4 regions of the Stutzerimonas tianxiuensis genome follow, and region 4 is predicted to be linked to each of the others. Evidence: predicted binding sites of a transcription regulator. Region 4 holds the regulator's gene; each other region holds the start of a gene.

The links. Region 4 encodes sigma-54, which starts transcription at its own class of promoters, with help from an activator protein. Its sites were predicted from a motif close to ANTGGCATNNANNTTGCTNT; they were not measured.
Region 1: the regulator sigma-54 is predicted to act here: its motif matches at 4,612-4,631, upstream of nirB (nitrite reductase large subunit NirB).
Region 2: the regulator sigma-54 is predicted to act here: its motif matches at 3,548-3,567, upstream of flgA (flagellar basal body P-ring formation chaperone FlgA).
Region 3: the regulator sigma-54 is predicted to act here: its motif matches at 4,332-4,351, upstream of ACSSNI_RS02950 (flagellar hook-length control protein FliK).

What each region holds. Positions count from the first base shown of each region.
Region 1 is NZ_JBPVWS010000002.1:513,670-521,292, forward strand. Features, by position in the region: gene ACSSNI_RS05045 (bifunctional protein-serine/threonine kinase/phosphatase) at 1-504, opposite strand, end outside; gene ACSSNI_RS05050 (formate/nitrite transporter family protein) at 545-1,360, opposite strand; gene nirD (nitrite reductase small subunit NirD) at 1,439-1,816, opposite strand; gene nirB (nitrite reductase large subunit NirB) at 1,816-4,389, opposite strand; gene ACSSNI_RS05065 (esterase-like activity of phytase family protein) at 5,166-6,512, shown strand; gene ACSSNI_RS05070 (NADP-dependent oxidoreductase) at 6,783-7,623, opposite strand, start outside.
Region 2 is NZ_JBPVWS010000002.1:180,284-187,906, forward strand. Features, by position in the region: gene ACSSNI_RS03565 (hypothetical protein) at 1-7, opposite strand, end outside; tRNA gene ACSSNI_RS03570 (tRNA-Arg) at 270-346, shown strand; gene ACSSNI_RS03575 (flagellar brake protein) at 1,013-1,762, opposite strand; gene ACSSNI_RS03580 (flagella synthesis protein FlgN) at 1,836-2,306, opposite strand; gene flgM (flagellar biosynthesis anti-sigma factor FlgM) at 2,351-2,680, opposite strand; gene flgA (flagellar basal body P-ring formation chaperone FlgA) at 2,786-3,538, opposite strand; gene ACSSNI_RS03595 (chemotaxis protein CheV) at 3,701-4,633, shown strand; gene cheR (protein-glutamate O-methyltransferase CheR) at 4,671-5,495, shown strand; gene flgB (flagellar basal body rod protein FlgB) at 5,697-6,101, shown strand; gene flgC (flagellar basal body rod protein FlgC) at 6,116-6,559, shown strand; gene flgD (flagellar hook assembly protein FlgD) at 6,578-7,258, shown strand; gene flgE (flagellar hook protein FlgE) at 7,290-7,623, shown strand, end outside.
Region 3 is NZ_JBPVWS010000002.1:67,916-75,538, forward strand. Features, by position in the region: gene fliI (flagellar protein export ATPase FliI) at 1-1,240, shown strand, start outside; gene fliJ (flagellar export protein FliJ) at 1,244-1,696, shown strand; gene ACSSNI_RS02935 (STAS domain-containing protein) at 1,871-2,176, shown strand; gene ACSSNI_RS02940 (fused response regulator/phosphatase) at 2,176-3,879, shown strand; gene ACSSNI_RS02945 (Hpt domain-containing protein) at 3,956-4,264, shown strand; gene ACSSNI_RS02950 (flagellar hook-length control protein FliK) at 4,388-5,629, shown strand; gene fliL (flagellar basal body-associated protein FliL) at 5,831-6,361, shown strand; gene fliM (flagellar motor switch protein FliM) at 6,374-7,345, shown strand; gene fliN (flagellar motor switch protein FliN) at 7,386-7,623, shown strand, end outside.
Region 4 is NZ_JBPVWS010000005.1:16,293-23,915, reverse strand. Features, by position in the region: gene tldD (metalloprotease TldD) at 1-266, shown strand, start outside; gene yjgA (ribosome biogenesis factor YjgA) at 304-825, opposite strand; gene pmbA (metalloprotease PmbA) at 931-2,277, shown strand; gene ACSSNI_RS08210 (HPr family phosphocarrier protein) at 2,370-2,642, opposite strand; gene rapZ (RNase adapter RapZ) at 2,651-3,508, opposite strand; gene ptsN (PTS IIA-like nitrogen regulatory protein PtsN) at 3,640-4,104, opposite strand; gene hpf (ribosome hibernation-promoting factor, HPF/YfiA family) at 4,111-4,419, opposite strand; gene ACSSNI_RS08190 (RNA polymerase factor sigma-54) at 4,498-6,015, opposite strand; gene lptB (LPS export ABC transporter ATP-binding protein) at 6,161-6,886, opposite strand; gene lptA (lipopolysaccharide transport periplasmic protein LptA) at 6,886-7,431, opposite strand; gene lptC (LPS export ABC transporter periplasmic protein LptC) at 7,418-7,623, opposite strand, start outside.

The DNA.
Region 1 (7,623 bases), on a different contig from region 4:
CGGGTGAATGCCCAACGCTCGGCTCAGATAGCTCTTGTCTTCCGAGACCCACATGCGGTGGTCATTGGTCAGCTGCTCGAGCGTAGCGCCCTGAATGCGGTAGATGCGTGAATCGCCCGCATGAAAGAGATGCGCCGTGGTCGATTTGATGACCATGGCGCTAAAGGTGCAGACGTAGCCGCGATCCGGATCGAATCGATGTGGGCTCTGTTGGCCCTGGGCGTGCAGCCAGGAATTGGTCGCCATCAGCACCCGTTGCGCCGAGGTTTTCACTGACCAGGCGTCCGATGTGCAGTAGTAGTCAGCGAAAAAGCCACTGACCGCTGACTCGCTGGCAATATGGCTGACGGCGCTGCTGCTGATGCCATCGGCCAGGGCGATGGCGATGCCCTTGCTGCTCAGTTGAGGTTCTTTGGGAATGTAGACGCCGTGGAAATCCTGATTGGTTTCCTTGATGCCCTTGTCGGTGTGTTGGCCCACCGAAACCTTGAGTTGACTGCTCATGGGATGCAGTGAACCCCGGCTGCCCGGGGTCCACAACCGATCAGCGAACCAGGGCGCGCTTCGGTGCAGTCCGCACGTGAGTGGTGTAAAGCGTCAGGCCGGTGAAGGCCAGACCGCCGACCAGGTTGCCCAAGGCCGTCGGGATTTCGTTCCACACCATGTAATCCATGATCGAGAAGTTGCCGCCCATGATCATCGCCGAGGGGAACAGGAACATGTTCACCACCGAATGCTCGAAGCCCATGAAGAAGAACAGCATGATCGGCATCCACATGGCGATGACCTTGCCGCTGACCGAGGTGGAAATCATCGCGCCGACCACACCCATCGAGACCATCCAGTTGCACAGCATGCCGCGCAGAAAGATGGTGAACCAGCCAGCGGCACCAAACTCGGCGTAACCCAGCGTACGCGCCTCACCCACGTGAGAGATCTTTTCGCCGACCGGGCCCGGATCGGTGGAGAACCCCATGGTGAAGACAAAGGCCATCATGAAGGCGACTGTCAGCGCTCCGCCGAAGTTACCCAGAAATACCAGTCCCCAGTTGCGCAGCACGCCGTTGACGGTCACTCCCGGACGCTTGTCCAGCAACGCCAGCGGGGCGAGGACGAAGACGCCGGTGAGCAGATCAAAGCCCATCAGGTAGAGCATGACGAAACCGACCGGGAACAGCATGGCGCCCACCAGCGGCGAGCCGGTCTGCACGGTAATGGTCACGGCGAATACCGCAGCCAGAGCCAGGATGGCGCCGGCCATGAAGGCGCGGATCAGCGTGTCGCGAGTGGACATGAAGACCTTGGACTCACCGGCGTCGACCATTTTGGTGACGAATTCCGAAGGGACGATGTAGGACATTTTTCAATTCTCTGGTTGTGTTGGCAAAGCAGGTGATCCTGCTGTTGGCGTATCGCTACTCGTTGTGCCGGGCCGCGGTCAGACCGCGGCAATCTCCACTGCATCGCCGTTGAGGCGCGCTGGCCATACTTGCAATTGCTGTTCCGGGTACTCCAGGCAGCTGCCATCGGCCAGGCGGAAGTGCTGCTTGTACAGGGGCGAAGCAATCACCAGGTCGCCTTTCAGCTGCCCCAGGATGCCGCGACCGATGACATTGGCGCCCGATTTCGGGTCCTTGTTCGAGATGGCGAAGACCTGTTCGCCGGTTTCGGTGTCGGGGAGGTGGAACAGCGCCACCTGTTCTCCCTCGAGCCAGGCGACCACGCCTGAATTGGCAACCAGATCGCGGCGGCTGCACAGGGCTCGCCAACTGGCGGATTGAACGGAATCAATACGTACGGCGTTGGGCTGGCTCATCAGAGCACCTCCTCGGTGACGGGAATCAGGTGAAGTTCGTGTGCATGTACCGGACGGCGCTGGCCGCGTTCCCTGACGAAGTGGACGTCGGGGTCGCCGCGCCTGTCGTTGATAAAGGTGCGGAAGCGCTTGAGCTTTTCCGGGTCCTTGATGGCGTTGGCCCATTCGCATTCGTAGCGGTCGACCACCAGCTGCATCTGCGCTTCCAGCTCGGCGGCGAGGTTCAGGCTGTCGTCGATGACCACCTCCTTGAGGTAGTCCAGGCCGCCTTCCAGCGATTCGCGCCACACCGAGGTGCGCTGCAGCTTGTCCGCGGTACGGATGTAGAACATCAGGAAGCGGTCGATGTAGCGGATCAGGGTTTCGTCATCCAGATCGGTGGCGAACAGCTCGGCGTGGCGCGGACGCATGCCGCCGTTTCCTGCGACATACAGGTTCCAGCCGTTCTCGGTAGCGATCACGCCGATGTCCTTGCTTTGCGCCTCGGCGCATTCGCGGGTGCAACCGGAGACGCCAAACTTGATCTTGTGTGGCGAGCGCAGGCCCTTGTAACGATCCTCCAGGCGCAGCGCCATGCCGACGCTGTCCTGCACGCCGTAGCGGCACCAGGTGCTGCCGACGCACGACTTCACCGTGCGCAGCGACTTGCCGTAGGCGTGACCGGTCTCGAAGCCTGCTTCGATCAGCTCGCCCCAGATGTCCGGCAGTTCGTGCAGCTGGGCGCCAAACAGGTCGATGCGCTGGCCGCCGGTGATCTTGGTATAGAGATCGTATTTCTTGGCCACCGCACCGAGCGCGATCAGCTTGTCCGGGGTGATTTCACCGCCGGCAATGCGCGGCACCACCGAGTAGGTGCCGTTCTTCTGCATGTTCGCCATGAAGGTGTCGTTGGTGTCCTGCAGCGGAATCAGCCCTGGGTCGGTAATCGGCTGGTTCCAGCAGGACGCGAGGATCGAACCCACGGCTGGTTTGCAGATGTCGCAGCCGGTGTGGCCGCGGCCGTGTTTGGCGAGCAGTTCATCGAAGCTGATGATCCCTTCGACGCGAACGATCCCGTACAGCTCCTGGCGGGTGTGGGCGAAGTGCTCGCACAGGCTATTGTCGACTTCGACGCCGCGTGCGGTCAGCTCATGTTCGAAGACCTGCTTGAGCAGGGCACTGCAACCGCCGCAGCCGGTACCGGCCTTGGTTGCGGCCTTGAGTTCGCCGAGGTCGGTGATGCCGGCGTCGACCTGACAGCACACTGCGCCCTTGGTGACGTTATGGCAGGAGCAGATCGTCGCGATGTCGGGAAGGGCGTCCGCGCCCAGCGTCGGTGCGCCATCGGACAGCGGCAGGATCAGGCTGGACGGGTCGGCCGGGAGCTTGATGCCGTTCTGCGCGTATTGCAGCAGGGTGTCGTAGTAGCTGTTGTCGCCGATCAGCACGGCACCGATGACGCGTTTGCCGTCCTCCGACAGCACCAGACGGCGGTAACTGGCATTGGCCTCATCGATAAAACGGTAGCTCTTGGCGCCAGGCGTGGCGGCATGGGCGTCGCCAATGGAACCGACATCGACGCCGAGCAGCTTGAGCTTGGTCGACATGTCAGCGCCGCTGAACGGCTGGTGCCGTTCGCCGCAGAGCAGGGCTGCCAGGTTACGTGCCATGGTGTAGCCGGGCGCGACCAGGCCGAAGACCATACCGTTCCAGGACGCACACTCACCGATGGCAAAGATCGAGGGATCGCTGGTGCGGTAGTCGGTGTCGATCACCACACCGCCGCGCGGCGCGATGTCCAGCTCGGCGCTGCGGCCCAGGGCATCCTGCGGGCGGATACCGGCTGAGAAGACGATCAGGTCCGTTTCCAGATACTCACTTCTACCATCAGCACCGTCCTGGAAGTTCATCCGGTAGGCGTATTCTTCGCCGATGACGATTTCCTGCGTGGCGCGGGACAGATGCACGCCAACGCCCAGCGCCTCGATGCGGGCCTTGAGTGCGGCGCCGCCTTCCTCGTCCAGCTGAACGGGCATCAGGCGCGGCGCGAACTCGACGACATGGGCTTCGAGGCCGAGCGACTTGAGCGCGTTAGCGGCTTCCAGACCGAGCAGACCGCCACCGACCACGACGCCGCGCTTGGCATTGCTGGCCGCAGCACGGATGGCGTCCAGATCATCGAGGGTGCGGTAGACCAGGCGTGAGTTGCCTTCGGCACCCGGAATCGGCGGTACGAACGGGTAGGACCCGGTGGCCAGAATCAGCTTGTCGTAAGCCTGGCGGCCTTCGGCGGTGACCACTTCCTTGCGCTCGCGGTCGATTTCCAGCACCTGCACGCCGAGGTGGATGTGCACGCCGTGAGTGGCGTAGTAGTCGGCTTCGCACATGGCCAGGGAGTCGGCATCGCGACCCCCGAAGTACTCGGAGAGATGAACGCGGTCATAGGCGCGCTGGCGCTCTTCGCCATACACATGAATCTGGTACTGGCCCAGCGCGCCGCGCTCGACCAGCTGCTCCACGCAGTGGTGACCCACCATCCCGTTGCCGATGACGACCAGCGTTTCACTTTTGAGCGGGGTGACGATTGCGTTCATGACCGGTTCCTCCGTCGACACCGCGTGCGGTGTCGTCGTACAAAAACAAAAAAGGCGCCTGGAGCTGTCGAGCAGCTCCAGGCGCCTTTGCCTGGAATTTGAGTTGTGGGGTGATGTTCGAGCGACGTTGCCCGCTGCACCCGTCCCGTGCCGCTTACGGCTGAGGGTCTACGCTGACCCCGGGATGCACTGCCGAATCAATCGGCAGGCGTTGCATAGGCCATAGCAGGTTGCGTGCCATTCCAGCCCGATCACCGTTGGGTGGGGCAGAACCCTTAAGTAAGTGGGGCGTTGAGACGTGTGATTAGCGCCGCTGTCACAGGGCCATAGAGCCAAATGGGGCGTCTGCATGAGCTGCAATGGTGCGGCAACGCCTGAGGGTCCCCATTTGAGGGCATTATCAAGCCGGTGGTGGACCTTTGGTCCAGGTCAGGCGCCGTTGATGCCTCGGTTCATCAGCGCTCGGCTCCAGACGCCGGCGACGACGATCACAGTTGCACTGTGGGCTTTGCATTGCTGACGCCTCGCGCTTTAAGCGCGAGCGCGGCTTAAGTAGCACACCCATGTCACTGCGTAGTGCGCGGCACCGACAGGACGGGCTGAGCGGATGTTGAGTGGCTGATGATCCGTGTTTTTTTGGGTGCCGCCGACCGTTTGGCTATTTTTCAGCTATAGCCATATTCCTGACACAGTGACTTTTTAAGGTGATTCTCCGGTGCCAGAGTGCCGCGCATATCGCACGGCGCCGGCTCCGACCCGGATGGAGACACTGCCCCATGCGTATCTCGAAGCCGCTGGTCGTGGCGCTTGTCGCTGCGATTTCCGCCCCCGCCATGGCCGCCAGCAATACCCTGGTGGGTTGGGCCATGATGCCTGCCGATACCTTGTCCGATGGCCCGACGTCGGGTCAGATGGCTAGCGCCAATCCCTACGGGACCTTCGCGCCGCCGTATAAAGACCGCCAGCCGGTCCAGGGTTTCTCCGCCGTGCTGCCGGGAGCAGATGAAAACAGCTTCATCTTCATGACCGACAACGGCTTCGGTGGGCAAACGAACTCTGCCGACACCTTGCTGCGCCTGTATAGCGTGCGGCCTGATTTCCGCACGGTCAGCGGCGGCAGTGGCAAGGTCAGCGCAAGCGACTACCTGAGTGGTGCGCCACTGGCGCGTTTCTCTCATCCGTCTCGGCTGACGCTCAATGACGTTAACCAGAAGCTCGAGCTGCCGATCCAGGCCGACTATCGTTTCTATTACAACGACGGCTCCAAGCCACGCGTAGTCAGTGCAATCGACTTCGGTCGCCTGCTGACGGGCGCGGACCTTGACGTCGAGTCAGTTCGCCGCGACAAGCATTGCGCGATGTGGTTTGGCGATGAGTTCGGCCCCTACCTGATCAAGACCGATGCGTCCGGTACCGTCATGCGCAGCGCCATTTCATTGCCCGGCGTTTACGCACCGCAGCACAAGGACGTGGTGGCGAGGCGTGCGGCTGCCAACCTGGCCGGGTCGGGCGGTTTCGAAGGCATGGCGATCAACCCGCGCGGTGACCGTTTGTACGCGTTGCTGGAGAAGACCGTTGACGGCGATCCGACCGGAACACTGCGTATCAACGAGTTCGATATCGACCAGGAGCGTTACACCGGCAACCGGTTCTTCTATCATCTGCAAGCGCCCGAACACGCCATCGGCGACATGACGGCCATCGACGAGACGCGCTTTCTGGTCATCGAGCGCAACGGCGCGACGGCCACCGGCGGCACGCCGTTCAAGAAGATCTACCTGATCGATACGCGCGGCGTCGCCAGTGGCGGGACAGTGCACAAAACCGAGCTGGTCGACCTGATGCAGCTGGCTGACCCTGACGACCTGAACGGCGATGGCCAACGCTCGTTCAGCTTTCCCTACGTGACCATTGAAAGCGTGTTGCCGCTGGATTCGCGCACCTTGCTGGTGACCAATGACAACAACTTCCCGTACGGAGGCGGGCGTGGGCTCAATGCGGATGTCACCGAATTCCTGAAGATTCGCCTGGCCAACCCTATTCCCGGCGTCCGTCCGCCCCATTTGCAGCAGGCCAGAGACGCGCGGCGCTGTGAAATGTCGGCCGGGCTGGGGCAGGGCTGAGCCTCGCTTGTGAGCAAAGTGGCGGACACCAAGTGCGGGGCGCTACAGCTTACATATCAAGCATCAAAAGCTTCGCCAGCAAGCTCGCTCATACAGCAGGTACCCGCGAGCAAGTATTCCGTGCAGGAGCGAGTGTGCTCGAAAACGAGGCGGTGCATACGCCAGGCAAGCGCCTGGCGTATGCATTTCTGCCGCTGGGTGAGCAAGGCGACGCGTCCCTTCAGCCTACGGGGCAACGTGCCGCTGTAGGTGTGCAAATGCCGAACGGGATCACGCGTCGCCGACCTGCACCACCAGCTTTCCGAAATTCTTGCCTTCGAGGAGGCCGATAAATGCCTCGGGCGCATTTTCCAGCCCCTGGACGATCTGCTCGCGGTATTTGATCTTGCCTTCCGCATACCAGGCGCCCATTTCACGGGCGAACTCGTCGTAGCGGTGGCCGTAGTCGTTGAAGATGATGAAGCCCTGCATGCGCATGCGCTTCTTCAGAAGGGTGTCGAGCAACAATGGCAAGCGATCCGGCCCATCCGGCAGATCGGTGCTGTTGTACTGCGCGACTACTCCGCAGACCGGCACCCGTGCGCTGGTATTGAGCAGCGGCAGCACTGCATCGAATACCTTGCCGCCGACGTTCTCGAAATAGACGTCAATACCGTCCGGGCAGTGTTGGGCCAGTTGTTGTGGGAAGTCGCTGGCCCGGTGATCGATACAGGCATCGAAGCCAAGCGTTTCGACCGCATGCCGGCATTTTTCAGCGCCGCCAGCGATACCGACCACGCGGCAGCCTTTCAGCTTGCCGATCTGCCCGACCGTTGCCCCAACGGGCCCGGTGGCTGCTGCGACCACCAGGGTTTCCCCAGCCTTGGGCTGGCCGATGTCGAGCAGGCCCATGTAAGCGGTGAAGCCCGGCATGCCCAGTACACCAAGGGCGTGGGAAGGATGCGCCATATCAGGGGCGAGCTTGATCAGCCCTTGTCCATCGGACAACGCATAGTCCTGCCAGCCATTGCCACTGAGTACCCAGTCACCTTCCTGGTAGTCGGGATGACGTGACTCGACGACCCGGCAAACCGTGCCGCCAACCATCACATCGCCCACTTCCATAGGGGGC
Region 2 (7,623 bases), on a different contig from region 4:
GTAGCATTGGCGTCTCCTTCGCTTAACGTTCAGGTAATTAAGCACCTCCCATGCCAATGGCGTTCGGAAATAAAACCGTTGTAAATCAGATGCATACCGATGAATATCGAAGATGCGCAATGCGCTTTGCAAGATTGCTTGAGTCAAGGCCATGCAAATTGCAAGGCGAGCGATGTGCTGCTTCAGTTCGGTGTGCATGTAGTTGTCTGATGCATCATGGACGAGCATGACAAATGCGCCAAGGCTCGCTAACATGCTGCCGCTCGCGTGTCCCAGTAGCTCAATTGGATAGAGCATCCCCCTCCTAAGGGGAAGGTTGTGAGTTCGAACCTCGCCTGGGACGCCACATATCAGAGCGTTTTGTCCGTCGAAGCTTCTGGCAATTTCTGCAGCCTTTGCTTTGTCTGTCTCGCTGCTTGTCGCTGTCTTGAATGACACTATTCCCGCCTTCCTCATTCCAAACTATGCCCAGATGCGTCTGGCTGGCGCTGAACGCCAATCCGCAGGCTGCTCGAAAGGAAACTGCGCGGCCCTAGGGGTTCGTCGCAGCGGCGAATTAATACGTTGCTGACAAGTAGCAGGAGCTGCAAGGGATAGCCCCCATCACAGGTTCTGCCGATAGCTTCGTACGCTGTTTCAGCGGCTGGTCTGGTGGCGATGATGCAGTCCGTAGCGGACAGCTCAGCCGTTGTTGCGCAGCGTGGATATTCAGCGATCACGTCCAGCCAGCAGTGCAACTGTGACGCCTGCCTTTGCGGTCGCGGTGTGATCTAGCAGAGAAGTCTGCGCCCGAGGTCTGCTGAGCGGATCTCAAGCGCTATGGGGTTGTCGCCGTGGGAGGGGTCGCTTGCTTGGAAAGCGTCGACTTATTGTGTGCTCGAAGTGGCTAACCGTCATAGTTAACCGCGAGCTGACGAGTCGGCCCACTGGCTGGGGATCTGGCTGTGCTGGATCCGGTAACGAAGGCCGGCTGCAGCTTCGATAAGAACTATAGCCTGTGGGCTCGGCAGTATCAGCTAAATCGGTCGGTGACCTGGTCGCGTCGGGCTTCGCGCTGTAGTTGATAGACGAATCGTTCGACCTGCCGTTGCGTCAGGCCACTGATGCGGTAAAAGCGCATTCCGCAGAATGTCAGATCAAGTTTCTCGTCGAACACCACGTGCCTTAGCTCGGCTGCAGTTGTCACAACGCCAAACGGCAACTCCAAACGGAGCTGATCATACACCTGCCCTGACTGGAGGTTTGTTTGCAGGTTACCTGGAAAGCTCAACTTGCAACCCGTAGCTGACATGTCCAGCACCTTGCCGGCGAGATGCTTCTTGACCATCTTGCCGCTCAGTTCGGCAGCGATGGTCTGCCCGCTCAATGTGGCGCGATAGGCGTTCCGCCGCTGGTGGTAGAGAATCTCGTCGGGCAGAGGGACCCAATAGCAGCGCGCATCGTCCAGTTCGCCGATATGTGCTGGGTGTGGATTGTTCCAGGCAATCCGCACGCCTTCATAAAAGCCTTCGATTTGGAAAGCTTCTCCTGATGCCATCAGCCGCTCGCCATCACTAGGTATCAGCTCGTCTAATGCTAGCCAGCCCTTTTCACGATTTATCTCAACCAGGTAGGTTTGATACCGCAGCGTGCGCTCGGCAAAGCGAAGCTGCAGAGGGATATGGTTGTCCAGCAGGGGGCGTAGATTCGCCTGGACTTCGACTGGAGTCTTGAGTATCTGAGGAGGCTGAGGGCCTTCACCCTCAGCGAAAGGACTAGACACTTGGCATTGCTCTCCGGCATGTAACGACGTCAGCCGCATGATAGCACTATGATGTCATTGTGCTGCGGATGGTTCAGGCCTGGCTGAGCGGGCGATGATGAGTGCTTTTAGCGGCGCTTCCGCGCCGATCGTATAGATCCGGGGTCGTGGTGGTGCCCTGCAATACCTGCAACATTGTGCCAACGGCGCTCTGGTTGGCGCGGATAAGTTTGCCGTTGCGTTCATTGGCTTTGCGGCAGTCTTCGAGAATGCCCTCCAGCTGTTCCGCCTGGATAAGGATCTCATTGCCTATAGCCGAGCCTGCGGCAACCTTCGCTAGGCCATTCCGGTCGGCGCTTAGCTGCGCCTTAGCCAATGCCTGGCTGCGTAGCGTGCCGTGTTGGCCCAGAAGTGCTAACAGTGCTTGCTTTTGCGTGAGCAGCTGCTCCAATCCCGCGAGATTTCGCTCAGCGAGTGCCAGGTATTCTGCATCGGTGAGCTCGAGTAGTGTTCGGGCGGTGCCGATATCGTCAGTCAGCTGCTGGAGCAATTCGGAATCTAGCATAGTGGCCTCTGTTGCACTCACGCCTGCTCGCATTGATGCCCAGCTCAGCGCTGGCTTTCGAATGACAGCAGCTTCGAAGCTACTCGCTGGCTGTCGACTTGATAGCTGCCATCGGCGATTGCTTGTTTGATCTGGGCGACACGCTCCTGATCAACAGCGGGCTGCTGACTCAGCTTTTCGGTTGTCTGCTGAAGACGCTGGGCTTCGGGGCTCAGCTGAACGCTTTCTCCCGATACGGAGCTGTTACCGGTGGTCTTCACTTCTTCAGCAGGAGCCTGCTGCGCGGTTGGTCGCTCTGTGTTTTGGACGCTATTGCTCCGCGTATTGCTTGAAGAATTGACGGCGCTGTTAGGCCGGTTGAAATCGATAACCATGATCGAAACCTCGAATAAGTCAGGACGCTTGCCTGCTTTTCGGCAAATCCTCATGAAACTTTAGTCTTTTTTCATGCTAAGACCTGACGCCGCAGCGCCTCGTCCTCACATCGCCACTTCAACCTGCCCGGGGCCAGTGACGCGAGCTTTGATAGTTCGTCCGGATCGTTGGTTTTTGACTCGGATCTGACTGCCAAGTGCGCCGTTGGTAAGGGCCTCACCTGGCATTCTTACATTTATCGTAGAGTTTTTCGCGCTGATTACCACCTGATCACCCTTTCGGACTATTTCAGCCGCGGATAAGTAAGTTGGTGGTAATACCTGATCGGGTAGGGCGCTGCGGGTGATTTTATTGCCCAGCACTTGATCGAACGATGTCAGGTAGCCCTGGGTCAACAAGCCGACGTCGCGCTCGGCAAGGGAGACGTCAGCGAGCTCGACGACGCTTTCACGGGCCAAGGGCCGTCTGGCTACGATCACTTCGCGGAACAAATGTACCTGAGCGGGGACGAAAACGGACCAGGGTGATGTGCCTTCGCAGCTAACCCGCACGGTAGTGCGACCAACGGGTTGTGCCGGGCTTTCGAGTCTGGTCGTCAATGCTTGATCGCAAGCCGCCAGGCGCAGGCGCGGGTCGAGCCTGTTCAGTTCAATCTCATGGCGCGCCTTGATTTGGCTACTCTGTAAATAGTCAGTGACTTCACGCTCAAGAAAAGCGCGGGTCGCGTCGATAAGCTGTTCAGGGCGCGTGAAGCTCGCTGAAACAGCCAGCTGGTTCAGCAGGCATAGAGTTGCCAACAGGCCCAGTTGGCAAAGCGCCTTGCATGGATGCCGGAAAAAAGTCGTCTGTCTGTTCATGGCTTGCTCGAAGCAAGGGGCGTGCCGTTTGCCGGTAATTTGGGAATGGCCGAGGCAGGCAAGGCGGGTCAGCAACTCCGTTGTCAAAGCAGTGCACTGCGCGCCAGATTGTCTGAGCTACAGATGTCTGCCTACCCATCTCACACACAAGAGGAAACTGGCATGGCCGGTGTATTGGATTCGGTTAACCAGCGTACCCAGCTAGTGGGGCAGAACCGTTTGGAGCTGTTGTTGTTCAGACTGGACGACAAGCAGCTCTATGGCATCAACGTATTCAAGGTCAAAGAGGTGCTGCAGTGCCCGCGGCTTACGGTCATGCCTCGGTCGAGCCCTGTTGTAAGAGGGGTAGCGAACATTCGGGGAAGTACGCTTTCCATCCTTGATCTATCCGCTGCCACTGGCAAACCCGTATTACAGGACTTGCCAAACAGCTTTGCCATCATCGTTGAGTACAACACGAAGGTGCTCGGTTTCCTTGTCCGCTCGGTGGAGCGGATAGTCAACATGAATTGGGAAGATATCCTTCCCCCGCCTAAAGGCGTGGGGCACGACCATTATTTGACTGCAGTGACCCATGTGGATCAGCAGATGGTCGAGATTATCGACGTTGAAAAAGTGCTAGCCGAAGTGGCGCCAGTGTCTGAGGTGCTCTCGGTCAGCATTGCAGATGAGGCGACCAGTAATAAGGCGTCCACCAGTCGAGTGTTGATTGTCGACGACTCGTCTGTCGCGAGAAAGCAGATCATGCGTTGTCTACAGAATCTGGGGATCGAAGTCGTTGCGCACAACGACGGAAGGCAGGCGCTGACCTATTTGCGAAAGCTGGTGGCGGAAGGCAAGAAGCCGTCTGACGAGTTCGTGATGATGATTTCCGATATCGAAATGCCAGAAATGGATGGCTATACACTGACGACCGAAGTGCGTCAGGATCCCGCGATGCGCGACATGCACATTCTCCTGCATACTTCGCTTTCCGGGGTGTTCAATCAGAGCATGGTCAAGCGGGTCGGTGCGGACGATTTCCTTGCCAAGTTTCAGGCGGATGATCTGGCCAATCGGGTCATAGAGCGGATCCGGACAACGGATAAGAAATGAGGCCTCGTCCTCTCAATTCGACTGGTGGGCAGTATTAGTGTCTGTTGATCCCGATTTCGATCAGTTTCGCGTCTTTCTCGAGAAGACCTGCGGCATCCTACTGGGTAGCAACAAGCAGTACCTGGTGTCGAGCCGGTTAAACAAGCTGATGGAGCAGCAGGGCCTCAAGAGCCTCGGTGACTTGGTCAGGAAGATCCAGGCTCAGCCGCGCAGCGGCCTGCGCGAGCAGGTCGTGGATGCGATGACGACCAACGAAACACTCTGGTTTCGGGATACCTATCCGTTCGAGGTGCTGCGGAGCCGGGTTCTGCCTGAGCTTTTGAAAGGCTCCCCAGGTCAGCGCTTGCGTATCTGGTCTGCCGCTTGTTCGTCGGGGCAGGAGCCTTACTCGCTTTCGATGACCATCGATGAGTACGAACGCAGCAGCCCTAGCCAGCCGAAAACGGCCATACAGATAGTGGCCACTGAATTGTCCGGGGCCATGCTTGCGGCATCCAAAGCGGCCGAATACGACAGTCTCGCCATTGCTCGCGGGTTGTCCAGCGAGCGTCTGCAGCGTTATTTCGATGTGAAAAGCCCGGGCCGCTGGGTAGTCAAGCCGGCAGTCCGCAGTCGCGTCGAATTTCGTGTGCAAAACCTGCTCGACAGCTATGCGGTGCTCGGCAAGTTCGACGTGGTGTTCTGCCGCAACGTCCTTATCTATTTCTCCGCCGATGTTAAGAAAGACATCCTCAAGCGGATTCACGCAACGCTGAAGCCAGGCGGATACCTGTTTCTGGGAGCATCCGAAGCGCTGAACGGCCTTCCCGAGCTGTATCAAATGGTCCAGTGCAGCCCAGGCATCATCTATAAGGCCAAGTAGCCTTAATCTTTGCCGGACAGGCGGCAGGAATCTGTCGCTTCGGGCTGACTAAGCGGCAAAAGCATGGTCACGCTTTGCCGCTTTTGACGCGCAACCCAAGCCTTTCTAGAAAAAATCCTTATAGATCAGCTTGTTGCATAAATGGCATGGGCTTTGCTGGTGGTTTGCTAAGCAGACTTGTATCCGGCAGAGGGCCAGATCATGAGCATCAGTTTCGAAAAGGCACTTGGCATCCACGAGAAGGCGCTCGGCTTTCGCGCTCAGCGCGCCGAAGTGCTGGCCAACAACATTGCCAACGCTGACACCCCCAATTACAAGGCGCGTGATCTGGATTTCAGCTCGGTTCTTGCTGCGCAGAACAGCAAGAATCAGGGCGGATTCGGCGTGGCCGTGACCAGCAGCAAACATATCGCTGCCGAAGGGATGGAAATTGCCGATCCTGGCTTGCGCTTCCGCACCCCTGCGCATGCGTCGCTCGATCAGAACACAGTAGATGCTCAGGTTGAACAGGCGGCTTACGCCGAGAATGCCATCGACTTCCAGGCAAGCTTTACCTTGCTCAACAGTAAGTTTCGGGGGCTGATGAGCGCCCTGCGCGGCGAATAAAAGGAGCGAAAATCATGTCCCTCAGCAGCGTCTTTAACATCGCCGGCAGCGGCATGAGTGCCCAAAGCACTCGCCTGAATACCATTTCCAGCAACATCGCTAACGCCGAAACAGTCTCATCCAGCGTTGACCAAACCTACCGTGCACGTCACCCGGTGTTCGCGACCATGCTGCAACAGGCTAACGGTTCACCGAACGAGTCGTTGTTCGCCGAACAGGATCAGGCGGGCGCAGGCGTACAGGTGCTTGGTGTCGTGGAAGACCAGAGCGAGCTGCAAGCTCGCTATGAGCCCAACCATCCTGCGGCGAACACCGAGGGCTACGTGTACTACCCAAACGTCAATGTGGTGGAAGAAATGGCCGACATGATTTCTGCCAGTCGTTCGTTCCAGACCAATGCCGAATTGATGAATACAGCCAAAACCATGCTGCAGAAAGTTCTGACCCTGGGCCAGTAACCCTAACGAGAGATTGCCATGAGCACGACAGGCGGCGTCGGCGGTACCGGCTCGGTACTGGACCAATACCAGATCAAAGATCGCGAAGTTAAAAGCAACGACCTTGGCAAGAATGAGTTTCTGGAGCTGCTGGTGACCCAGCTGAACAACCAGAACCCGCTGGAGCCACAGGAAAACGGCGAGTTCATTGCCCAGCTCGCGCAGTTCAGCACCGTTGAGGGTGTCGAAAAACTGAACTCAAGCATGGAAACCATGCTGTCCGGCTATCAGTCATCCCAAGCGCTGCAAGCCTCTTCGCTGGTCGGCCGCAAAGTCATCGTGCCGACCGACAAAGCAGTCGTAGATACCAGCGAAACCTTCAAGGCCAGCATCGTTCTCCCCACAACCAGCAGCAACGTAGCGGTCAACGTTTACGACAGCGCGGGCACGGTGGTCAATCGAATCAACATGGGTCAGCAGCAAGCTGGAAACGTCTCATTCATGTGGGATGGCAAGGACTCGGGCGGCAAAACCATGCCGCCCGGCACCTATCGATTCGAAGCACAAGCGACCTACCAGGGCGAGACCAAGGGCCTTTATACCTTGCTCCCTGCCAACGTAGACAGCGTCACGCTTGGGCAAAACGGTGGTGAGCTTCAGCTCAATCTAGCCGGTGTCGGCAGCATTGGGCTGTCTCAAGTCCAGGTTATCGGTCAGTAACTGCCGGCACGTCCGGTAACAGGAGCAATTCATGTCGTTCAATATCGGCCTTAGCGGCATGCGTGCCGCCAGCAAAGACCTCAATGTCACGGGTAACAACATCGCCAACGCTGGGACTGCGGGCTTCAAACAGTCTCGTGCAGAGTTTGCGGACGTCTACGCATCGTCGGTCCTTGGTACTGGCAAAAACCCTCAAGGCAGTGGGGTGCTTCTTGCGAACGTGTCGCAGCAGTTCAACCAGGGCAACATCAACTACACCCAGAACGCGCTGGACCTCGCCATCAACGGCAATGGCTTTTTTCAGGTCAGCAACAACGGTGCGCTGAGCTACACCCGCGCCGGCTATTTCGGCACGGACAAAGAAG
Region 3 (7,623 bases), on a different contig from region 4:
AGCCGAAGGTTTGCGCGCGGCTGTTGGCAGCCGCTGCCTGGTGATCAACGAGGACAGCTACCATCCGACCCAGGTCGAGGCTGAGGTCATGGGCTTTTCCGGCGGCAAACTCTACCTGATGCCGGTGGGCAGCCTCGCTGGCATTGCACCGGGGGCCCGCGTCGTGCCGCTGGCCAACACCGGACGCCTGCCGATGGGAACCTCGATGCTGGGCCGCGTGCTGGACGGAGCCGGGCGTGCATTGGACGGCAAGGGCGGGATGAAGGCCGAAGACTGGGTGCCGATGGATGGCCCGGTGATCAACCCGCTCAAACGTCACCCCATCAGCGACCCGCTGGACGTGGGGATCCGCAGCATCAACGGCCTGCTCACCGTGGGCCGTGGCCAGCGTCTTGGCCTTTTTGCCGGCACCGGCGTTGGTAAATCGGTCCTGCTGGGCATGATGACGCGCTTTACCGAGGCCGACATCATCGTTGTCGGGCTCATCGGCGAGCGTGGTCGGGAAGTGAAGGAATTCATCGAGAACATCCTCACCGAAGAAAGCATCAAGCGTTCGGTGGTGGTGGCTTCGCCGGCGGACGATGCACCCTTGATGCGCCTGCGCGCCGCCATGTACTGCACGCGCATCGCCGAGTACTTCCGCGACAAAGGCAAAAACGTGCTGTTGTTGATGGACTCGCTGACCCGCTTCGCCCAGGCCCAGCGCGAGATCGCCCTGGCCATCGGCGAGCCGCCCGCGACCAAGGGTTACCCGCCGTCGGTGTTTGCCAAGCTGCCAAGCCTGGTGGAGCGCGCCGGCAACGCGGAAGAGGGCGGTGGCTCGATCACGGCGTTCTATACCGTCTTGTCCGAGGGTGACGACCAGCAGGACCCGATCGCCGATGCGGCGCGCGGTGTGCTCGACGGCCATTTTGTGCTTTCTCGCCGCTTGGCTGAGGAGGGGCATTACCCCGCCATCGACATCGAGGCCTCGATCAGTCGGGTCATGCCGCAGGTAGTCAGCGCCGAGCATATGCGCAATGCCCAGCGCTTCAAGCAACTCTGGTCGCGGTTTCAGCAAAGCCGCGATCTGATCAGCGTCGGCGCCTATGTGCCTGGTGGTGATCCGGAAACCGATCTCGCCATCGCCCGGCAGGCGGAGATGGTTCGCTACCTCCGGCAGGGCCTGAGCGAGGCCGAACATCTGGTCCAGAGCGAAGCGCTGCTGGCCAGCGTATTCAATCCCAAGGCAGCAGGCTAAACCTTGCCGGCCAGCCGAGCGGCGCGCCTGGCGCCGGTGATCGATATGGCCGAGCGTGCCGAGCGAGAGGCTGCGAAGCTGTTTGGACAAGGCCAGACGCAAGTCGCACAGGCCGAAGCCAAACTGGGCGAGTTACGGCAATACTTTGCCGATTACCAGCAGCAGTGGATGGCCCAAGGCAGCCAAGGCGTGTCCGGCCAATGGCTGATGAACTACCAGCGCTTTCTCTCTCAGCTCGAGTCGGCTATCGGACAACAGCAGCGCAGCCTGGATTGGCACCGCAACAACCTCGACAAGCTGCGCGAGCAATGGCAGCAGCGGCGAGCGCGACTCGACGGTCTGCGTAAACTGGTCGAACGCTACCTGCAGGAGGCGAGGACCGCAGCGGACAAGCGAGAGCAAAAGCTGCTGGACGAGTTTTCCCAGCGACTGTCCAGCCGGCCCAAACCCGATTGAAGCTTGCTGTGCCGGACTTTGGGTGCTAAATCTTCATCAGCTTCTTTACAACAGTGCGGCTGGAACTGAAGCTGCAGTCGTTGGACGAGGCGCCAATCGGCGGGCCGGCACCAACCCAGCAATAACGACAGCCGTGGCGAAAGGTCACGACCTCGTTCGAAACAGGAGTGCTAGATGACCATCAGTTCACAGCTATCGGCAGATGGACAGGAGCTGACCATTACGATTCAGGGGCGCTTCGATTTCAACACCCACCAGGCCTTTCGGGACGCCTATCAGAATGCCGGGAGCTCGCCCCGACGCTATGTGGTCGACCTCGACGGCGCGACCTATCTCGACAGCTCTGCTCTGGGCATGTTGCTCTTGCTGCGTGATCACGGCGGCAGCGAAAAAGCCGATATTCGTCTGGTCAACTGCAACCCTGATGTGCGCAAAGTTCTTGCGGTTTCCAACTTCGAACAATTGTTCGCAATAGCCTGATGCCTGGTCGGCTCTCCATACTCATTGCCGAGGATGGTGCGGCTGACCGCATGCTGTTGGCGGCCATCGTTCGCCGCCAGGGCCATCGAGTGACCACCGCGGCCAATGGCGCCGAGGCGATCAGCCTGTTCGAGCGCGAACGTCCGCAGCTGGTGTTGATGGATGCGTTGATGCCAGTGATGGACGGCTTCGAAGCGGCACAACAGATCAAGCGGCTGGCTGGCAATGAACTGGTCCCGATCATCTTTCTCACTTCGCTGACCGAGAACGAAGCGCTGGTTCGCTGTCTTGAGGCGGGCGGCGATGACTTTATCGCCAAGCCGTACAACCCGATCATTCTGGAAGCGAAGATCCAGGCCATGCACCGCTTGCGGCGATTGCAGGCGACTGTCCTGGAGCAGCGCGATCTCATCGGGCGCCGCAACCAGCAATTGCTCGACGAGCAACGAGCGGCCAAGGCGATTTTCGACAAGGTCGCCCACGCCGGCTGCCTGAACGCTCCTAACATTCGTTACCGGCAGTCTCCTCGAGCACTGTTCAATGGCGATCTTTTACTGGCTGCTCAAGCGCCTGCCGGCCGGATGTTCGTGCTGCTCGGCGACTTCACCGGCCATGGTCTGCCGGCCGCGGTAGGCGCCATGCCGTTGGCAGAAACCTTTTACGGGATGACCGCCAAGGGCTATTCGAGCAACCAGATCCTTCGCGATATCAACGCCAAGTTGAAACTGATCCTGCCGGTGGAAATGTTTTGCTGCGCGACCTTTCTCGACATCAACCTCGAGCAGGGGATCCTGCGTGTGTGGAACGGTGGTTTGCCCGACGGTTATCTGCTCAAGGCGGACGGCGATTGGTTGCCTTTGCGGTCCAGGCATCTGCCCTTGGGCGTGCGTGAAGCGTCGTCATTCGATGACAGCTTCGAGACACTCCCCTTGGCGATGGGTGATCGCTTGTTGCTGTTGTCAGACGGGTTGCTGGAGAGCCGCAACGCTGACGATCAGCTGTTTGGCGAACAGCGGTTGCTTGCAGTGATTGAGGCCAACCGCAACCCGGCGACACTGTTTGACGACATTCAGGAGGCGCTGCAGGCGTTTCATGGTCAAATACTTGACGACCTGAGCCTCGTCGAAGTGAGCATGTTGGCCGAGTCGGAGGAGACTGCAGCCCACCTTTCCCATGTCTATCCGTTAGGAAGTCGGGAGTTGCGTCCGCGGGACTGGACGACCTGCTTCGAGCTGCGGCCTGACAGCCTGCGCACGGCCGACCCTTTGCCTATGACGATGCAGCTGCTGCTGCAGATTTCACCCTTGCGCTATCGGGTAGGAACAATTTTCACAGTGTTGAGCGAGCTTTATTCCAATGCCATGGAGCATGGGGTGCTGTTGCTCGATTCGTCGATCAAGAGCGACGCGGAAGGCTTCGCCAGCTATTACCGGGAGCGTCAGCGACGCCTGGAAGCGCTTGACGAAGGGTTCGTGTCCATTGAGTTGACCGTCAAGTCTGAAGGGGGCAGCGGATATCTGCGCATTACTGTCCGCGACAGTGGTCCGGGCTTCGATGTGCAGCGTGCGCTGAATCAGCAGTACTGCAGCGAGCAGCTGGGTGGGCGAGGCCTGCGTATGATCCGCCAGTTAAGCGAGCGCTTTTATTGGCAGCCCGATGGCAAGGTGCTCAACGTGGAGTTTCACTGGGTCGGTCATGCATAATCCGCCGTTTACAGCCAGGAGCATCTCCGTGGCCGAACATCTCGACAGCAGCGTGCTGGGAACCCTTCAAGAAGTGATGGAAGCGGAGTACCCGGTACTGCTGGATACTTTTCTCGTCGATTCGGAAGAGCGACTGCGTCTGTTACAGGCGGCCTGCCGGAGCGGCCAAGCAGAGAGCCTGCGCCAGGCTGCGCACAGTTTCAAAGGGAGCTGCAGCAATATGGGCGCCGCGCTGCTGGCAGAACTTTGTCGCGAGATGGAAGAAACCGCCAGGCGCGATCAGCTCGACGAGGCGCCAGCGCTGATCGAGCGCATCGAGCGCGAATTTGCCATTGTGCGCATTCTCTATCGGGCCGAACGCCAGCGTTGGAGCGGACCTGCCTGATCAACGCCTGTACCGGCAGATCCGCTGTGGGGTCGCTAAGTTGCCTTTGACTCATCACCTCCTGCCGGCTGGCCCGGAGTTTGCTTAGGCATCTACACGTCCCCACTCCCAGCGGAAAGATCCATGGCCGTTTCCCCCGATCTGTTGCTCAATATCAAGGCCCCGACTGCCGCCGCCAAGTCGGCGGGCACATCCCCCAAGCCTGCTCCACAATCCAGTCGGGACGAGGCCTCCAGCTTCGCTAACGTGTACGCAAAAGAGCGTCAGGGCAAGCCTGCCGAGGCGCAAGGTGCGTCGGCGAAGCCAGTCCGAAACAAGGCCGCCGACGACAAGCCGAGTCAGGAAACCGACAAGGCCAGTGGCGTCGAAAAGCCGGCCGCGAACGAGACCGGCAACGATTTGCCGGCCAATCTCGAGACGGTCGATGACAGCGTTCCGACCGCCGAAGCCGAGCTTGATCCGTTGCTGCTGTTCGGCATGGGCGGGCAGGGTGAGGTCAGCACGGAAGCGGTGGTCGAAGAGCCGCCGTTGACGGGCAGTGAGTTTTTGGTTGGTCTGGCGCAGCCACAAGCGGTTGCAGAGGATGTTCCGGCAGATGGCGAAATGGTGCTGGCTGGGCAGCGGACGCTGGACATTCAATCCACCGCTCAGAAGAGCCCTGTAGTGGCGAGCCTCGCTCCGGCCGAAGAGCCCACGTTGGACGCCCAGGAGGCAGTCTCGACGAGCCTGTTGGGTGAAAAGCTGGTCGACGAGGCTGACGAAAGCTCACCGGAAGAAGGCTTCGCCGAGCTACTCGAGCAACTGGAAGCGCCCAAAGAAAGCCGCGCAAACGCCAGCGAAGCCGCGATCAATCGTCTGAACCCCCTGACCCAGGCGATCGCGCAGCAAAACCAGATGCAGCAGATACTCAAGCCGCCAATGGTGCCGGGCCAACCGGTACAGATGCAGCAGTCTGGCTGGAGTGAAGCGGTGGTGGATCGGGTGATGTGGTTGTCGAGCCAGAATCTCAAATCTGCCGAGATCCAGCTTGATCCCGCCGAGCTGGGCCGCATGGAGGTCCGTATCGACATGACCAAGGATCAGACCCAGGTAACCTTCCTCAGTCCGCACGCTGGCGTTCGCGATGCGCTGGAAGGGCAGATGCAGCGATTGCGCGATATGTTCACCCAGCAGGGGATGACAATGGACGTAAACGTCTCTGACCAGTCCCGAGGGTGGCGCGGTGACGGCAGCGGCGGCGAGTCGCGAGACCGAGGCATCGCCGGTGTATCGGCTGCAGGGGAAGATGAGGTCGTGCAAGGCAGCATGGAAATCAGCTCCGCACGTGCCGGTGGCGACCGCGGCTTGGTGGATTACTACGCGTGACCACCGCAGGCTGACCGGAACCGGGCTTCTAGCCCGGTTTTTTTTGCCCGCGCTCATTGCGGTTCCGACTATTCGTCTGCAAAAAGAGGACGCAGCATGGCAATCGTTTACGCTGCCTGTTCGCTAGTCGATACTTTGGCACAGCAGTTGCTCGCATCGTGATGAGGCGAGTGAAAACACTTGTGATGACGGATATTTGGCATGGCAAAGAAACAAGGACCTCCGGACGTCCCGAGTCCTGCGGCTGCGACCGAAGGGAAGGGCAAGCTCAAACTGATCATCATGATCGTCCTCGGATTGCTGCTGGCTGTCGGGGTGTCGGTCGGCGCTACCTTGTACTTCATGTCTAAAGGTGAGGCAGACAAGCCGGCGGACGAGGCTGCAAGCGAAGATGCCGCGCCCCAGCGCCAGGCGGCAATCTACGAGGTGCTGGCGCCGGCTTTCATTGTCAATTTCACCAATGCCGGTGGGCGTCAACGCTACATGCAAGTCAGTGTTGCGCTGATGTCGCGCGATCAGGCAGCGCTCGACGGATTGAAGGAACACATGCCCCTGTTACGCAATCAACTGGTCATGTTGTTCTCCAGCCAGGACTTTGCCAGCCTGGCGACGCCGGTGGGTCAGGAAATGCTGCGTCAGCAGGCGACCGCCAGCGTTCAGGAGCTGGCGCAGAAGGAAATTGGCAAGCTCGCGGTCGAGCAAGTGCTGTTCACCAACTTCGTATTGCAATAGGGGTCGTTCCAGATGGCTGTTCAAGACCTGCTCTCGCAAGACGAGATCGACGCGCTCCTGCACGGAGTTGACGACGGTCTTGTCGATACCGAAAGCGATTCCGAACCGGGCAGCATCAAGAGTTACGACCTGACCAGCCAGGACCGCATCGTTCGCGGACGCATGCCCACCCTGGAGATGATCAACGAACGTTTTGCCCGTTACACACGCATCAGCATGTTCAACCTGCTGCGCCGTTCGGCAGATGTTTCGGTCGGCGGCGTGCAGGTGATGAAGTTTGGTGAGTACATACACTCGCTGTATGTACCGACCAGCCTCAACCTGGTGAAGATCAAGCCTCTGCGCGGTACGTCTCTGTTCATCCTCGACGCCAAGCTGGTGTTCAAGCTGGTGGATAATTTCTTCGGTGGTGACGGTAGGCACGCCAAGATCGAGGGCCGGGAATTCACCCCCACCGAATTGCGGGTGGTGCGAATGGTGCTGGATCAGGCCTTTGTCGACCTCAAGGAAGCCTGGCACGCAGTGCTCGACGTGAACTTCGAGTACGTGCATTCGGAAGTGAATCCGGCGCTGGCCAACATCGTCAGCCCCAGCGAAGTGGTGGTGGTGTCGACGTTTCATATCGAGCTTGAAAGCGGCGGCGGCGATTTCCACGTCACCATGCCGTACTCGATGATCGAGCCGATCCGCGAGATGCTCGATGCAGGTTTTCAGTCCGATGTCAGCGATCAGGACGAGCGCTGGGTCAACGCGCTGCGCGAGGACGTGCTCGATGTGAATGTGCCGCTCAGTGCGACGGTGGTGCGGCGTCAGCTCAAGCTGCGCGAGATTCTCAACATGCAGCCGGGCGACGTGATCCCGGTGGAAATGCCCGAAGACATGATCATGCGCGCCAATGGCATGCCGGCTTTCAAGGTCAAGCTGGGTGCGCATAAGGGCAACCTGGCCCTGCAAGTGCTCGAATCCGTATTGCGACCACGTTGATTCAGTCTTTATTCAATTACCCGCCGGTCGAGGATTAGCGATGGCAGACGAACACGAAAACACTTCCGCCGACGAGCAGGCACTGGCGGATGAATGGGCTTCGGCGCTGGCTGAGGCCGGTGACGCCAATCAGGATGACATCGATGCCTTGCTGAATCAGGGGCCGGCGGCAGCGCCAGCGCCGCCTCGTGCGCCGCTGGAGGAATTTGGTAGCAGTCCCAAGGCGGCCGCGGTGCCCGCTGGTCTGGAAGGCCCTAACCTGGACGTTATCCTGGATA
Region 4 (7,623 bases):
AGGTGGACATCACCAGCGGCAAGTTCGTGTTTTCGACCAGCGAGGCGTACCTGATCGAGGACGGCAAGATTACCGCGCCGGTGAAGGGCGCGACCCTGATCGGCAACGGACCGGAGGTCATGAACAGGGTTTCAATGGTGGGTAACGATCTGGCGCTGGACAGCGGCGTCGGTACCTGCGGAAAAGACGGCCAGTCGGTACCGGTCGGTGTAGGCCAGCCGACTGTGAAAATCGATGGGATCACAGTCGGAGGAACCGGGGCCTGAAGCGCCGTGCTGGACGCGAGTAGACCTGCGCTATCGGTTAGCGCAAGCCTCGTTGGGTTTCGTCCAGCTCGCGGATGTATTTGAAAATCTTGCGGCTGGCCGCCGGCGGTTTGTTTCGCGCCGCTTCGTGCTGGGCATGACGGATGAGGCTACGCAGGTGCTGACGGTCAGTCTCGGGATATTCGGTGACGAAGGCTTCGAGGGTCTCGTCGTTGCCCGCGATCAAGCGGTCTCGCCAGCGTTCCAAAGCGTGGAAGCGCTCGTTGTACTGGCGGGTCGAGGCATCGAGTTGATCAACCAGGGCGAGAATGGCGTCGACATCCTGATCACGCATCAGCTTGCCGATGTATTGCAGATGGCGTTTGCGCGCGATATGCGCGGTGTGTTTTGACGCGTCAGCGAGTGCTTTGCGCAGTGCATCGGTAAGCGGCAGACGGTCTAGCACATCGGGTTTGAGGGTAGTAAGGCGTTCACCCAGATCCTGGAGAGCATGCAGTTCGCGCTTGACCTGGGTTTTGCTTTTTTCCTCGAAACCGTCGAGATCGGAAATATCAGACATGGGGCTGGTCCAGTAGGTAATGCCGCCATGATAACAGCAGCCTGGCGACAGGGCTCAGCCGAGCACAGCTGGCTGCAACTTGATCGAATCAGCGTTGGAGTATGTATGAATGAAGTCGAGGGTATCGGTCCGCACGCGTTGCCAGGCTTGCGTGAACAGGTCGCGAAAATCCTAGAAGAGGCCAGCCGACAAGGGGCCAGTGCCTGTGAAGTCTCGGTCTCGATGGAGCAGGGCCTGTCGACGACGGTTCGTCAGCGGGAAGTGGAAACAGTCGAATTCAATCGCGATCAGGGCTTCGGTATCACGCTTTACGTCGGCCAGCGCAAAGGGTCGGCGAGCACCACCGGCAGCGGCGACGAAGCGGTTCGCGAAACCGTGGCGGCGGCGCTGGCGATTGCCAAACATGCGTCGGCCGACGAATTTGCCGGGCTCGCCGACCCGGCACTGATGGCTCAAGATGTGCCGGATCTGGACCTTTATCATCCCTGGCAGATCGCCCCCGACCAAGCAATCGAACTCGCGCTCAGCTGCGAGGAGTCGGCCTTCGCCACGGACAAACGCATTCTCAATGCCGACGGTACCAGCCTGAGCACGCATCAGGGCTGCCGCGGTTATGGCAATAGCAATGGCTTCATAGGGGCTTACTGCAGCTCGCGTCACAGCCTCAGCTGCGTGATGATCGCCGAGTCCGATGGGCAGATGCAGCGGGACTATCACTACGACGTCTCCCGCGTAGCAGGTGACTTGGCCTCGGCGGAGTCGATTGGCCGGCGTGCTGCCGAGCGCGCCGTTCGCCGCTTGGGCGCGCGTCCCGTACCGACCTGCGATGTGCCGGTGCTGTTTTCTGCGGAGCTTGCTACGGGGCTGTTCGGGCACTTTCTTGCGGCGATTTCTGGAGGCAATCTCTATCGGCAATCGTCCTATCTGGAAGGCTCGCTGGGGCAGACGCTGTTTCCTGAATGGCTCAATCTGGACGAGCGACCGCTTCTGCCTCGTGGTCTGGCCAGCTCGGCATATGACAGCGATGGCTTGGCGACCTATGCCAAGCCGTTTGTCGAAAATGGCCAGCTGGTCTCCTATGTGCTGGGCACCTATTCAGGCCGCAAGCTGGGCATGCCCAGCACCGCCAATGCGGGCGGGGTGCATAACCTGTTCGTTACCCAGGGTAACGAGGACCAGGCTGAGCTTATCCGCCGTATGGGCCGCGGGTTGTTGGTCACCGAGCTGATGGGGCAGGGCTTGAATCTGGTGACCGGGGACTATTCGCGTGGTGCTGGCGGCTTCTGGGTTGAGAACGGCGAAATCCAGTTTCCTGTGCAGGAAGTCACCATTGCGGGCAACCTGCGAGACATGTTCCGCCAGATCGTTGCGGTGGGTTGTGATGTTGAACGGCGCAGTAGCATTCACACCGGGTCGGTATTGATCGAGCGAATGAAGGTGGCGGGGCAGTAGCAATTAGCTGCAAGCGGCATGCAGAGCAACAAGGTAATAACTAGGAGATGCCGGCAGGTATCTGGCCCGAAATAGCGGCCGCGCTAGCAGCGTTATTCACCTTCCTCGAAATAGTCTTCGATCAAGGCGATCATCGCTGCAAGCGCCTCGTGCTCCTGGTCGCCCTGGGTGTGCAGGTGCAGCGTGGTGCCTTTGCTGGCGGCAAGCATCATGACTGCCATGATGCTTTTGCCGTCCACCCTGCTTGCAGGGCTGCGACCGACCCGAATGTCACAGGGAAACTGATTGGCAACTCCGACGAACTTCGCTGCCGCTCGGGCATGCAGGCCAAGCTTGTTGATGATGGTAACTTCGCACGAAGGCATGTGGGTTCCTAAGCCAGGTCGCGATGCCGGACCTGGACGTTCTTCAGAGGTTCGCGCAGCGCTTGGCCCAGCCGCTCGGCCAGATACACCGAACGGTGGTGCCCACCGGTACAGCCAATGGCGACAGTGACATAGGCGCGGTTGCTGGCAGCGAAGCGCGGAAGCCATTTGCTCAGGTAGGCAAGGATGTCCTGAAACATTTCCTCTACGTCCGCCTGCCCGGAGAGATAGTCGATCACGGGCTGGTCCAGTCCGGAAAAATCGCGCAGATCGGCTTTCCAGTAAGGGTTAGGCAAACAGCGCACATCAAACACCAAATCGGCATCGACAGGCATGCCTCGCTTGAAACCGAAGGACTCGAAGAGAAAAGCGGTACCCGGTTCAGGCTTGTTCAGCAGGCGCAGCTTTAGCGTGTCTCGTAGCTGATAGAGATTCAGGTGTGTGGTGTCGATCTTCAGGTCGGCATGATCGATGATGGGCGCTAGAAGCAATTCTTCGTCACGGATAGCTTCGGCTAGGGAGCGGTTCTGATTGGTCAGCGGATGCCGCCGACGCGTCTCTGAAAAGCGTTTCAGCAGCGTCTCGTCCGCCGCATCTAGATAAAGCACATCGCATTGGATGTAGCGGGCACGGACGTCCTCGAGCAGCTCGGGGAAACGTTTCAGCTGACTCGGCAGGTTGCGCGCGTCGATCGACACTGCGACTTGGGGCTGCAGCAACTCTGTGTGCAACAGGGCCCTTTCCGCCAGCTCTGGAAGAAGGCCAGCGGGCAGGTTGTCGATGCAGTAGAAACCATTGTCCTCAAGTACGTTCAGGGCAGTGCTCTTGCCGGATCCAGAGCGCCCACTGACGATGATCAGGCGCATCGAGCAGCGCCGAAGGGCCGGGCTCGGCCACGAGTGATTTGCTGCGCGTAGCCGCAGCAGGTGGTGTGCAGGCAGATAGGGGGCACGTCTCTTTCCTCACTCAGCGTTGGGCGATGGTGGGTTGCTGCGCCCTAGTGACCGTTCTGGATGTCGACCACGGCCTGGTACAGCTCATGACCCGTCGTGGCGCGGCGTAGCCGGTCACGAACTTCCTCGCGGTCCAGCATGCTTGCAATCTGACGGAGTAGCTCGAGATGTTCGTCGGTGGCTGCCTCCGGCACCAACAATACAAACAAGAGGTCGACAGGCGCGCCGTCGATGGCGTCGAAGTCCACCGGTGTATCGAGCTTCAGCACTGCACTGAGCGGTGATGTGCAGCCAGGCATACGGCAGTGCGGTATCGCGATGCCGTTGCCGAAGCCGGTGGAGCCAAGTTTTTCCCGGGCGATGAAGCTTTCGAAAATCGCTTGGCTGTCGATATCGGGCAGGTCCGCGCCGAGAACCTTGGCAATCTGTTCCAGGACACGCTTTTTGCTGCCGCCCGGAACGCTAACCAGGGCGCGTCCGGGGGTCAGTATGTTTTCAATACGGATCATGATGGGTCAGCGAGCCAGGGCGCCCTGATGGTGGTCGAGCTGCTTTTCTTTATGTTTGATCAATTGCCGATCGAGTTTGTCGGCAAGCAAGTCGATGGCTGCGTACATATCCTCATGCTCGGCATTGGCAACGACCTCTCGCCCCGCTACGTGCAGCGTGGCCTCGGCCTTTTGCCTGAGCTTTTCGACTTGAAGGATGACTTGTACGGCAATGATGCGGTCGAAATGGCGTTCTATCCGCTCGAATTTCTCCTCGACGTAGTCACGCAGGGCTTCAGTGATTTCAAGGTGAAGGCCAGTGATGTTGACTTGCATACTGCATCTCCTATTGCCACGTGCGAATTGACGGGCTGAACACCCGTCGCCGGAACAAATCCACCAGGTCGCCTGGTGTTACATCAACCGCTTGCGCTCGCTTGAGGGTGCGATCCCGAGTGACTCGCGGTACTTGGCTACGGTGCGGCGCGCAACTTGAATCCCTTGTGCTTCCAGTAGACCAGCGATCTTGCTGTCGCTCAATGGCTTTTTCTGGTTTTCCGCGGCTACCAGTTTCTTGATGATTGCGCGAATGGCGGTGGATGAGCACTCGCCGCCTTCAGCAGTGCTCACATGGCTCGAGAAGAAGTATTTGAGTTCGTAGATGCCGCGGGGCGTGTGCATGAACTTCTGCGTGGTGACCCGTGAGATCGTCGACTCATGCATGCCCACCGCTTCGGCGATATCGTGCAACACCAGTGGTTTCATGGCTTCGTCGCCATGTTCGAAAAAGCCACGCTGGTGTTCGACGATTTGGGTGGCCACTTTCATCAGCGTTTCGTTGCGGCTGAGCAGGCTTTTGATGAACCAGCGGGCTTCTTGAAGCTGGTTGCGCATGAAGGTGTTGTCGGCGCTCGAGTCGGCACGTTTGACGAACCCGGCATACTGAGCGTTCACCCGCAGGCGCGGCATCGCCTCCTGATTCAGTTCGACCAACCAGCGGCCATTGTGCTTGCGCACGATTACGTCAGGCACGACATACTCAGGCTCTCCGGCTTCGATCTGCGAGCCCGGGCGCGGATTGAGGCTCTGGATCAAGTCGATGATCTGGCGCAGCTCGTCTTCTTTGAGCTTCATGCGACGCATCAGCAGGCTGTAGTCACGCACGCCAAGAATATCCAGGTGATCGCTGACCAAGCGCACCGCTTCGCTTAGCCACTCGGTACGCTCGGGGAGCTGGCGAAGCTGCAGCAGCAGGCATTCGCGCAAGTCGCGCGCGCCGATGCCGGCGGGCTCGAACTGCTGGATGCGGCGTAGCACCACTTCGACCTCATCGAGTTCGATTCCAAGTTCCGGGTCAAACGACTCGAGGACTTCCTCGAGCGTTTCGTCGAGATAACCCTGGGGGTTGATGCAGTCGATCAGGGTGGCTGCTATGAGACGGTCGGTGTCGCTCATCGGTGCGAGGTTGAGCTGCCAGAGCAAGTGGCTTTGCAGGCTTTCCCCTGATGATGTGCGGGTAGTGAAATCCCATTCATCATCGTCGTTGCTCGGCAGGCTGCTGGCGCTGGTCTGGTAGATGTCTTCCCAGGCGGTGTCGACTGGAAGCTCGTTGGGGATACGGTCGGCCCAATCGCCGTCCTCGAGGTTCTCCACCGTGTTGATGGGCTCCTCGTAATGATTGTCGGGCTCGCTGTGCTCGGGCGAGTCGGTCGTCGGGCTTTCGCTTTTCTTTTCGATCGACTCGGCCATCGGGTCGGAGTTATCGAAATCTTCTCCGTCTTCTTCGCGCTCGAGCATGGGGTTGGAATCCAGCGCCTCCTGAATCTCCTGCTGAAGATCGAGTGTGGATAGCTGGAGCAATCGTATGGCTTGTTGCAGCTGCGGTGTCATCGTCAGCTGCTGGCCCATCTTCAGGACTAGCGATGGTTTCATGGCAGAGGACTTCGAACCTTGTTTGCCGGCGCAACCGCGCCTGTTCCGATTTCGCTGGCGCCGCGCGCCGATGTAAGCAAATTATATGCCTGGCAACGAAGCCTTTGCCTAGCCCTGTAGGTGCGTAGAGCAGAAAAAACCGCTATCAAAGTCGGAATTCGTGTCCCAGATAGACTTCCTTCACCAGTTGGTTGGCGAGGATGGTCTCTGCATCGCCCTCGGCGATCAACTGGCCGTCATTCACGATATAGGCGGTTTCACAGATATCCAGAGTTTCGCGGACGTTGTGATCGGTGATTAGGACGCCGATGCCCTTGGCCTTGAGATGATGGATGATCTGCTTGATGTCGCCGACCGAAATAGGGTCAACGCCGGCAAAGGGTTCATCGAGCAGGATGAACTTGGGCGCCGTGGCCAGCGCGCGGGCAATTTCAACGCGGCGCCGTTCGCCACCCGATAGGCTCATGCCGAGACTGTCGCGGATGTGATGGATGTGAAATTCCTGCAGCAGACCTTCCAGCGCCTGTTGGCGGCCGTTGCGGTCAAGGTCCTTGCGCGTCTCCAGGATGGCCATGATGTTGTCGGAGACCGAAAGCTTGCGAAAGATCGATGCTTCCTGCGGTAGGTAACCAATGCCCGCGCGTGCACGGCCATGCATGGGGAGGTGCGTCACATCCTGGTCGTCGATCAGTACACGGCCCTGATCGGCTTTGACCAATCCCACGATCATGTAGAAGCAAGTGGTTTTGCCGGCGCCGTTAGGCCCCAGCAGTCCGACGATCTGTCCGCTTTCGATGGACAGGCTGACATCACGTACGACCTGACGGCTCTTGTAGCTCTTCGCCAAATGCTGGGCCTTGAGAATCGCCATTACTCGGGCTGCTCCGTTGCCGGCTCTTTCTTGCGAGGCTGGATGACCATGTCCACGCGTGGGCGGGGTGTGGTGACATCAGTATTGGTGGCGCGACCAGCATTGACGATCTGTCGCTGGGTGTCATAGACGATCTTCTCGCCTTCGAAGGTATTGCCTTCCTGAACGACCTTGGCCTGGTCGATCAGGACGATGCGTTCGTTCGCGGCAAAATACTGAATCGTCAGGCCGTAAGCCTTGACGATCTCCTTGTCTGCAGCTGGCTTCTGTTCGTAGTAGGCAGGTTTGCCGATGGAGGTGAACACCTCGACATCGCCATTCTGGTTCTGAGTGATGGTCACAGTGTCGCCTGTGATCTTCATTGTTCCCTGGGTGATGACCACGTCGCCGCGGTACACGGCTACGCCTTGCCGGTCGTCCAGCTCAGCGGTATCGGCCTGAACACGGATAGGCTGGTTGCGATCCTCGGGAAGTGCGTGGGCGTTCGCGCCAAGTAGAAAAATGCCTAAACCGATCAGGAGGGGGAGGGTCTTAACGCAGCTCATGCTGGCCTCTTACGTTGGATAGCAGGAGCATCCTGCCTTCGTCTAGATACGCTTTCATGCCCGTAGCGGTCGTCACACCGTTTGCGGCGACGATTCTAACGGGTTGCCGGGTCTCGGCATAATCCTTCTCGGGAAGGACGGTCATCCGGCTGGTAGTGATGATGGTCGGGCGCCCCTTGGCATCGTTGCGTT